Regions from separate parts of the Kitasatospora sp. NPDC057692 genome, predicted to be linked through region 2. Evidence: predicted binding sites of a transcription regulator. Region 2 holds the regulator's gene; each other region holds the start of a gene.
What was found. The regulator HrcA, encoded in region 2, represses chaperone genes, less so after heat shock. The targets are predictions, from matches to a motif close to TTNGCACTCNGNNNNNCNGAGTGCNAA.

Region 1: groES (co-chaperone GroES) is a predicted target of HrcA. The motif match lies at 1,827-1,853, and genes of this name have one in related genera.
Region 3: ACFVFS_RS25830 (FmdB family zinc ribbon protein) is a predicted target of HrcA. The motif match lies at 1,175-1,201, and genes of this name have one in related genera.

What each region holds. Positions count from the first base shown of each region.
Region 1 covers NZ_JBHVIV010000092.1:21,934-25,201, forward strand. Annotated here, with positions in the region: gene groL (chaperonin GroEL) at 1-1,264, opposite strand, end outside; gene groES (co-chaperone GroES) at 1,380-1,685, opposite strand; gene ACFVFS_RS34440 (methyltransferase domain-containing protein) at 1,965-3,173, shown strand; gene ACFVFS_RS34445 (polysaccharide deacetylase family protein) at 3,149-3,268, opposite strand, start outside.
Region 2 covers NZ_JBHVIV010000064.1:17,947-21,214, reverse strand. Annotated here, with positions in the region: gene dnaJ (molecular chaperone DnaJ) at 1-720, opposite strand, end outside; gene hrcA (heat-inducible transcriptional repressor HrcA) at 794-1,828, opposite strand; gene htpX (zinc metalloprotease HtpX) at 2,103-3,023, shown strand; gene ACFVFS_RS29270 (hypothetical protein) at 3,084-3,268, shown strand, end outside.
Region 3 covers NZ_JBHVIV010000051.1:8,517-11,784, reverse strand. Annotated here, with positions in the region: gene ACFVFS_RS25835 (MFS transporter) at 1-1,085, shown strand, start outside; gene ACFVFS_RS25830 (FmdB family zinc ribbon protein) at 1,213-1,533, shown strand; gene ACFVFS_RS25825 (hypothetical protein) at 1,765-2,064, shown strand; gene mscL (large conductance mechanosensitive channel protein MscL) at 2,094-2,513, shown strand; gene ACFVFS_RS25815 (hypothetical protein) at 2,535-2,780, opposite strand; gene ACFVFS_RS25810 (sigma-70 family RNA polymerase sigma factor) at 2,923-3,268, opposite strand, start outside.

The DNA of each region.
Region 1 (3,268 bases), on a different contig from region 2:
CGTGGACCAGGGAGGCGCCACCACCGGCGACGATGCCCTCCTCGACCGCGGCGCGGGTCGCCGAGATGGCGTCCTCCAGGCGGTGCTTGCGCTCCTTGAGCTCCACCTCGGTGGCGGCACCGACGCGGATGACGCAGACGCCGCCGGCCAGCTTGGCCAGGCGCTCCTGCAGCTTCTCGCGGTCCCAGTCCGAGTCGGTGTTGGCGATCTCGCCCTTGATCTGGGCGACGCGGCCGGCGACGGCCTCCGACTCGCCGGCACCGTCGACGACGATCGTCTCGTCCTTGGTGACGGTCACGCGGCGGGCCGAGCCCAGCACGTCCAGACCGGCCTGGTCGAGCTTGAGGCCGACCTCCTCGGAGATCACGGTGCCGCCGGTCAGGACGGCCAGGTCGCCGAGGATCGCCTTGCGGCGGTCGCCGAAGCCCGGGGCCTTGACGGCCACCGCGTTGAAGGTGCCGCGGATCTTGTTCACCACGAGGGTGGACAGCGCCTCGCCGTCGACGTCCTCGGCGATGATCAGCAGCGGGCGGGACGAGCCGCCCTGCAGGATCTTCTCCAGCAGCGGCAGCAGCTCCTGGATGGAGGAGATCTTGCCCTGGTTGATCAGGATGTACGGGTCCTCGAGGATCGCCTCCTGGCGCTCCGCGTCGGTGACGAAGTACGGCGACAGGTAGCCCTTGTCGAACTGCATGCCCTCGGTGAAGTCCAGCTCCACGCCGAAGGTGTTCGACTCCTCGACGGTGATGACACCGTCCTTGCCGACCTTGTCGATCGCCTCGGCGATCAGCTCGCCGACCTGCGAGTCCTGGGCGGACAGGGTCGCGACGGCGGCGACGTCGTCCTTGCCCTCGATCTCGCGGGCGACCGACAGCAGGTGCTCGGAGACGGCGGCGACGGCCTTGTCGATGCCCTTCTTCAGGGCGGCCGGGCCGGCGCCGGCGGCGACGTTGCGCAGACCCTCGTTGACCAGGGCCTGGGCCAGCACGGTGGCGGTGGTGGTGCCGTCACCCGCGACGTCGTTGGTCTTGGTGGCGACCTCCTTGACGAGCTGCGCGCCAAGGTTCTCGTACGGGTCGTCGAGCTCGACCTCACGGGCGATGGTGACACCGTCGTTGGTGATGGTCGGGGCGCCGAACTTCTTGTCGATGACGACGTTGCGGCCCTTGGGGCCGATGGTCACCTTGACGGTGTCGGCCAGCTTGTTGACACCGCGCTCCAGCGAGCGGCGGGCGTCCTCGTCGAACTGCAGGATCTTCGCCATGTTCCCTATTCCCTCGGGGGTGCGACCGTCGCGGCGGCCGCTCGACTACGTGAACCAACAGACACGCCCCGGTCCCCTGTCACTGGGACACGGATCCGGGGCGTGGCTGAACGTCTTACTTCTCGATGATGGCGAGAACGTCGCGCGCGGAGAGCACCAGGTACTCCTCGCCCTGGTACTTCACCTCGGTGCCGCCGTACTTCGAGTACAGGACGATGTCACCGACGGCGACGTCGAGCGGCAGACGCTGGCCATCCTCGAAGCGGCCCGGGCCGACGGCCAGGACGACGCCCTCCTGGGGCTTCTCCTTGGCGGTGTCCGGGATAACCAGGCCGGAGGCCGTGGTGGTCTCGGCGTCGAGCGGCTGGACCACGATGCGGTCCTCGAGCGGCTTGATGGCAACCTTGCTGCTGGTGGTCACGTCCGAGCTCCCCTTCGGAGATTACGGGGTTTTCTAACGGGTAGGGGCGAACTCGCGGATCTGCCGTCGCGGGGGTCAGACACGCACTGTCGCGTTAGCACTCCCCCGGTGGGGAGTGCTAGTGATGACCATAGGCCGCGGTTAGCACTCAGTCAACCAGAGTGCCAACGACGCGCCCGTCGGCCGTCTGCGGCGGACGCGTGACCGTACGCGCGTACGAGACCGTGCCCGGCCCGCGCCGGTCGTCCCCGGCACCCGCCGACCCGCGAGAATGGCGGGGTGGAGAACGACGACCTGCGGCCCCTGCTCACCGACCGGGGCCAGGCCCTGCTCGCCGAACTGCGCGACTTCGCGCCCGGGGAGGAGCTGGCGCTGGCCACCCGGCTGCGCAAGGAGCACCCCGCCGACCTGGTGTCCGCCGCCTTCGGGCAGGCCCGGCTGCGGCAGCGGGCGCGGGCCAAGTTCGGCGCCGACGCCGACCTCATGTACTTCACGCCCAACGGCGTCGAGCAGTCCACCCGGCGCGAGGTCGCCGAGTGGCGGGCGCGCCGCTTCGCGGACCTCGGGGTGAAGCGGCTGGCCGACCTCTGCTGCGGGATCGGCGGCGACGTGCTGGCGCTGGCCCGGGCCGGGATCGAGGTGCTCGCGGTCGACCGGGACCCGGCCGCCTGCGCCGCCACCGCCGCCAACGCGGCCGCCCTGGGGCTGGCCGACCGGGTCGAGGTGCGCTGCGCGGACGTCGCCGACGTCGACGTCACCGGCTTCGACGCGGTCTTCACCGACCCGGCCCGGCGCACCTCGCGCGGCCGGGTCTTCGACCCCGAGGCGTACGCGCCGCCGCTGTCCTGGGCGATCGAGGCCGGCCGGCGCACCCCGGTCGGCGCGCTCAAGGTGGCGCCCGGGATCCCGCACGAGGCGGTGCCGGCCGACGCGGAGGCCGAGTGGGTCTCCGACCACGGCGACGTCAAGGAGGCCGTGCTCTGGTTCGGCACCCGGGCCGGGCACCCGCACCGCGCGACCCTGCTGCCGCAGCGGGCCAGCCTGACCGGCGGCGAGCTGCCCGATCCGCCGGCCGGCCCGGTCGGCCGCTACCTGTACGAGCCGGACGGCGCGGTGATCCGCGCCCACCTGGTCGCCGAGGTGGCGCGGCAGGTCGACGGCCGGCTGATCGACCCGAAGATCGCCTACGTGACCTCGGACCACCTGGTCGACACCCCCTACGCGCACGGCTTCGAGCTCACCGACGTGCTGCCGTTCCACATCAAGAGGCTCAAGGCGCTGCTGCGCGAGCGGGGCGTCGGCACGGTGGTGATCAAGAAGCGCGGGATGGCGATCACCCCGGAGGAGCTGCGCCGCCAGCTGAAGCCCTCCGGTCCGAACGAGGTCACGGTGATCCTCAGCCGCACCGACCACGGCCCGCTGATGATGCTCGGCCGGCCGGTGACCGGCCCGGCCGCGGCGGTTCAGCCGGCCGGCGCCGCGATGTAGTCCTCCAGCCGGGCCACCGCGAAGCCCTGCTCCTGGATCCGGGCCAGCATCTCCCCGAACATCTGCGTCATCGTCTCGCCCTTGAGGTCCTTCGG
Region 2 (3,268 bases):
GACCTCGCCCTCGCCGGCCAGCTGGATCCGGGTGCCGTTGTCGACACCGGCGGGGATCTTGACGGTCAGGGTGCGGCGGGCGCGGACCCGGCCGTCGCCGGCGCACTCCGGGCACGGGGTCGGCACGACGGTGCCGAAGCCCTGGCACTGCGGGCAGGGGCGGGAGGTCATGACCTGGCCCAGGAAGGACCGGGTGACCTGGGAGACCTCGCCCTTGCCGCGGCACATGTCGCAGGTCTGCGCGGAGGTGCCGGGCGCGGCGCCCTCGCCGCTGCAGGTGGTGCAGGTGACGGCGGTGTCGACCTGGAGTTCCTTGGTGGTGCCGAACGCGGCCTCCTCCAGGGTGATCTCCAGGCGGATCATGGCGTCCTGGCCGCGCCGGGTCCGCGAGCGCGGCCCGCGCTGGCCGGAGGCCGCGCCGAAGAAGGCGTCCATGATGTCGGAGAAGCCGAAGCCGGCCGCGCCCGCGCCGAAGCCGCCCGCCCCGCCGCCCCCGCCGTTGGGCGAGAGCGGGTCGCCGCCGAGGTCGTAGACCTGGCGCTTCTGCGGGTCGGAGAGCACCTCGTAGGCGGCGTTGATCTCCTTGAACCGCTCCTGCGTCTTCGGGTCCGGGTTGACGTCCGGGTGCAGTTCGCGCGCCAGGCGCCGGAACGCCTTCTTGATCTCGTCCTGCCCCGCATCCCGTCGGACGCCGAGTACCGCGTAGTAGTCCGTGGCCACCAAATGCTCCGCTTGTTCCGCCTGTAAGAGTGCTTGCGACTGCGGTCACCATCAGATCCGATGGTGACCGTTCCTACGATTCGGCCAGGATCTGGCCCACGTACCGTGCCACCGCTCGCACCGCCCCCATTGTGCCCGGATAGTCCATCCGGGTCGGACCGATCACACCCAGTTTGGCCACGCTTTCGTCGCCCGAACCGTAACCGACCGAGACGACCGACGTGGAATTCAGCCCCTCGTAGGCGTTCTCGCGGCCGATCCGGACCGTCATCCCGGCGTCCGCGGTCTCACCCAGGAGGCGGAGCAGGACGACCTGCTCCTCCAGTGCTTCGAGCACCGGCTGGATGGTCAGCGGGAAGTCGTGGCCGAAACGGGTCAGGTTGGCCGTGCCGGCCAGCATGATCCGCTCCTCGCTCTGCTCGGCGAGCGTCTCGAAGAGCGTCGCCAGCACGGTGGTCACGGTCGGCCGGTCGGCCGCCTCGAACAGCGAGGGCAGCTCGTCCAGCAGCCCGGGGACGTCCGGGAGCCGCTGGCCGGCGGCCCCGGTGTTGACCCGGGCCCGCAGGTCCGCCAGCAGGGTCTCGCCGACCGCGCCGGGGCAGTCCACCAGCCGCTGCTCGACCCGGCCGGTGTTGGTGATCAGCACCAGCATCACCTTCGCCGGGGCCAGTGCGACCAGCTCGATGTGCCGCACCGTGGAGCGGCTCAGCGAGGGGTACTGCACCACCGCGACCTGGCGGGTCAGCTGGGCCAGCAGCCGCACCGTGCGGGCGACCACGTCGTCGAGGTCCACCGCGCCGTCCAGGAAGTGCCGGATCGCCCGCCGCTCGGGCGCGCTCATCGGCTTGACCTCGGCCAGCTTGTCGACGAACAGCCGGTAGCCCTTGTCGGTGGGGATCCGCCCGGCGCTGGTGTGCGGCTGGTGGATGTAGCCCTCCTCCTCCAGCGCCGCCATGTCGTTGCGGACGGTGGCCGGGGAGACCCCGAGGTTGTGCCGGTCCACCAGGGCCTTGGAGCCGACCGGCTCCTCCGTCCCCACGTAGTCCTGGACGATCGCGCGAAGCACCGCGAGCTTGCGGTCGTCGAGCTGGCGGACCTCACCGGCCATGGGGCACGCACCTCCGTCTTCACGCGTTGTCCGTTGTGACACGCCGTCGTGGCATGTGTCCGCATTTCGAGCTGTCGGGCCGGCCCCGAGGGACCCGGCCTTGGCACTCTGAACGCCTGAGTGCCAGAACCGTACCTGCCAGTGTAAGGCCCGGGTCCGACGGCAGGAACGGCCCGGCCGGGGTGATCCTGCCCGCAGTCGGCGGCGCGCGGATGATGCCGAGGGCCCGCCCTGGTGGCAGCATCGAAAGCGGACGGCGAACGGAGGAACAGCGATGTCGACCTCGGGCCCCCACACCCGTTTCGCCCCCGACCGCGGCCTGACCGGCCGGATGGTGGGGACGATGTTCCTGATCGGGCTGCTGTACGTCGGGTTCACCGGGCTGCTGATCGCCCTGCTGCGCGGCGCCTGGCCGATCATCGTCCTGGTCTCCGGCGGCCTGTTCGTCGCCCAGTTCTGGTTCAGCGACCGGATCACCGAGCGGGCCATGGGCGCCCACCCGGTCACCCCGGAGCAGTACCCGCAGCTGCACGGCGCCGTCGACCGGCTCTGCGCGCTCGCCGACATGCCCAAACCCCGGGTGGCCGTCGCCCGGAACGACATGCCGAACGCCTTCGCCACCGGCCGCAACCCGCAGAAGGCCGTGGTCTGCGTCACCACCGGCCTGCTGCGCCGGCTGGAACCGGAGGAGCTGGAGGGCGTGCTCGCCCACGAGCTGTCGCACGTCGCCCACCGGGACGTCGCCGTGATGACGGTGGCCGGCTTCCTCGGCGTGCTGGCCGGAGCGATGACCAGGATCGCGATGTACGGCGGCTTCATGGGCGGCGGGCGCAACAGCAACGACCCCAACGCGGCGATCGTCGCGCTGGTCGTCCCGCTGGTGTCGATCGCCGTCTACGCGATCAGCTTCCTGCTGACCCGGCTGCTCTCCCGCTACCGGGAGCTGGCCGCCGACCGGGCCGCCGCCCAGCTCACCGGCCGGCCCAGCGCGCTGGCCTCGGCGCTCACCAAGGTGACCGGCCAGATCGCCGCCATCCCGACCAAGGACCTGCGCCAGGCGCAGCCCTACAACGCCTTCTACTTCGCCCCCGCGCTGAGCGCCCGCGAGGCCGCCACCCAGCTGTTCTCCACCCACCCGACGCTGGAGCAGCGGCTGGCCCAGCTCGCGAAGATCTCCGCCCGGCTCGGCCGGTGACCCGCTGACCGTCGACCCGTTGACCCGTTGACCGTTGACCCGACCTCCGGAAGGACCGCCGTGGGAATCCTGGACGCGCTGTTCGGCCGCAGCAGGCCCGTCAGGCCCGACCTCGACCAGCTGTTCGGGGTGCCGTCCGCCGCGCTGACGCTGGAGGCCGGGGCGGGCCTGCGGCCCACCGGCCTCGGCTCGGTCTGCTTCGCCTCGGTCGAGGGCGGGGCGTTCGACGAGGTCGAGCGGCAGGT
Region 3 (3,268 bases), on a different contig from region 2:
AGACCGGACGGCTCGCCGACCGGTACGGCCAGGCCCCGGTGCTCGTCCCGACCGTCGTGGTGCACGCGGTCTCGGTCGGCGCGCTGATCGCGCTCGCGCTGGGGCACGCGCCGGCCTGGAGCCTGTTCCTCGCCGCCGCCCCCGCCGGGGCGAGCGTGCCGCAGGTCGGCGCCATGGTCCGGGCCCGCTGGATCGCCACCTTCTCGGCCGGGGGCGCGTCCCCGGCCTCCGCCGCCAAGCTGAGCACCGCCTTCGCCTTCGAGTCGGTGACGGACGAGTTCACCTTCGTGATCGGCCCGATCCTGGCCGCGGCCGTCGCCACCTCGGTCAGCCCTTCGGCCGCGCTCGTCGCCGAGGCCGCGCTGACCCTGGCCGGCGGCCTGGCCTTCGCCGCCCGGCGGCGCAGCGCGCCCGCCCGGGTGGTGCGCGAGCCCGGCGTCCGGCAGGCCTCGGCGCTGGCCTCGCCCGGCGTCCGGCTGCTGGCCGGCGCCTTCCTCGGGGTGGGCGCCGTCTTCGGCGGCATGCAGGTCTCGGTGAACGCCTTCGCCGACTCGGTCGGGCGGCACGGCGCCGCCGGCACCGTGTACGGCGTCTTCGCCGGGGGCTCGATGGTGGCCGGCGTGCTGTACGGCGTGATCGCCTGGCGGCGCCCCGTCCAGCAGCGGATGGTCATCGGCTACGGCCTGCTGGTGCTGGGCTGCTCGACCCTGTGGGCGATGCCCGACCTGGTCTCGCTCTCGATCGCCGGACTGGTCTGCGGCCTGGCCATCGCGCCCACCCTGATCAGCGGCTACACCCTGGTCGAGACGCTGGTCGAGGACGGCGCCAAGACCGAGGCGTTCACCTGGCTGACCGGTGCCATCGGCCTGGGCCTGGCGACCGGCGCGACGGCGGCCGGGCGGCTGATCGACGCGCACGGGCCGTCGGTCGGGTTCCTGGTGCCGGTGGCCGGGGCCGGGCTGGGCCTGATCGCGCTGGTGACGTTCCGGAGGCTGCTGGTCCCGCGCGGCGCGCGCGGCACGGTGACCGCCGGCTCCGCGGAGCGCGGCGCCCCGGCCCGGCTGGTGGGCGCGGCCGAGCACTGAGCGCACCGGCCGGATCGGGACCGGGGCCGACTCATCTCACATTCGAGTCGCTGGACTGATCCACCGGAATGCCGCATCATTGACCATCGTTAGCACTCATCAGGCGAGAGTGCCAGGAGGAAGACAAGTGCCCACGTACCAGTACCAGTGCACCGAGTGCGGCAACGGCCTGGAGGCGGTGCAGAAGTTCACCGACGAGCCGCTGACCACGTGCCCCGACTGCCAGGGACGGCTCCGCAAGGTCTTCTCCGCGGTGGGCGTGGTCTTCAAGGGCTCCGGCTTCTACCGGACCGACAGCCGCTCCTCCTCCAGCAGCTCGGTGGGCGGGGGCTCGTCCTCGGCCTCCTCGTCCGCCTCGGGCTCGTCGACGTCCTCCTCGGGCTCGGGCTCGTCCTCGTCGAGCAGCTCGTCGACTCCCGCCGCGAGCCCCGCTCCGGCGGCCGGCTGACCTTCGGCCGGGCACCGGCGCCAGGTTCCGGAAGGCCCGTCGCTCCCGCTTCCCCGCGGGAACGACGGGCCTTCCGTCATCTCCGGGGGCGTTCCCTCACTCCTCGGGGTGAAGGTTTCCGTCCACAGCCCCGGGGTTTTCCACAGGCTGGGAATCACCGTTTCCGGGCGGGGCGCGGGCGGCCCAGAGTGGCGGTCACCGGAACCCCGAAAGCCGACCCTGGAGGTGCCCGTGCGCACCGGTTCGCCCGTCCTCTCCCCCCGTCCGCTGCCGATCCCGCCGCTGCCCGCGTCCAGCGTGCCGCCCCGGCAGCCGGTGCCGCCGTTCGCGCCGATCGGCGGCCGGGCCGGACCGCGCTGCCGGCTCCGGCGGGCGCTGCGCCACCGCGTCCCGGTCCCGGCCGTGCTGCTGTTCGCGGCGGCGGCCGCGCTCACCCTCGGCCCGGCCCGGGCGGTCCCGCCCGCGCCCGGGGCGCCGCCGCCGGTGGGCCGAACGGGTTGTCCGGCGGAGGGGGGAGAAAATCACCCGTGACCGGCGGACGACGTCGTCGTTCACGCGGCATGAAAGGCTTCAAGGAATTCCTGCTGCGCGGAAACGTCGTCGAGCTGGCCGTCGCCGTGGTCATCGGCGCGGCCTTCACCAACATCGTCAACGCCTTCGTGAAGGGCGTGATCAATCCGATCGTGGGCGCCTTCGGAGCCAAGGACCTCGCGTCCTACAGCTCCTGCCTCAAGGGCCCCTGCGAGGTGTCCGACACCGGCGAGGTCACGACCGGGATCCTCATCCTCTGGGGCAGCGTGCTGAGCGCGGCCCTCCAGTTCGTGATCACCGCGGCCGTCGTCTACTTCTGCCTGATCCTGCCGATGACCCGCTACACCGCCCGGCGCAAGACGCTGGCCGAGGTCCAGGCGGAGGCCGAGGCCAAGGAGGTGCAGCTGCTCACCGAGATCCGCGACGCCCTGGTCACCAGGGCCGGCTGAGGCCGGGCCGGGGGCGGCCGGTCAGTCCCCGTGGTGCGGCGGGCGCTGGCTCAGGTACCAGTCGAGGCCCCGCCCACCGCCGTCCCCCGCCCCGGGGCGGTCGCCCCAGCCGGTGTCGGTGTCGTCCCGGGACTGCCGCTCCAGCGGGTCGCCGAAGACCAGCCGGGCCTTCGCCGCCTTCCGCGCCCTCTCCGCCGCCGTCTGCTCCGCCGACTCTTCCGCCGCCCGCTCGGCCGCCGTCTCCTCGACCGCCTGTTCCTCCGACACCTTCGCCTCCACCGCTCTCGACCTTCCCCCGACGCCGTTCCCGCCCGCTGTCACCAGCCTAGAAGGCCCCGGCGCGACGGCGGGCCCGGTACGGACCGCTCCGCACCGGGCCCGCCGGCCTCCGTCACTCCCCCGGCCCGCGTCACGCGGCCTCGAAGCCCGCGTGGTCGGCGATCTTCTTCAGCTCGGCCAGCGCGTGCTTCTCGATCTGGCGGATCCGCTCACGGGTCAGCCCGTGCTGCTTGCCCACCTCGGTCAGGGTGCGCTCGCGGCCGTCCTCCATGCCGTAGCGCGACCGGATGATCGAGGCCGTCCGGTCGTCCAGCCGCCCGATCAGGCCGTCCAGCTCCTCCCGGCGGAGCATCACCATCACGGCGTCCTCCGGGGAGGTCGCACCGGTGTCCTCGACCAGGTCCCCGAACTGGGTCTCGCCCTCGTCGTCGACCGACATGTTCAGGCTGACCGGGTCCCGCGCCCAGTCCAGCACG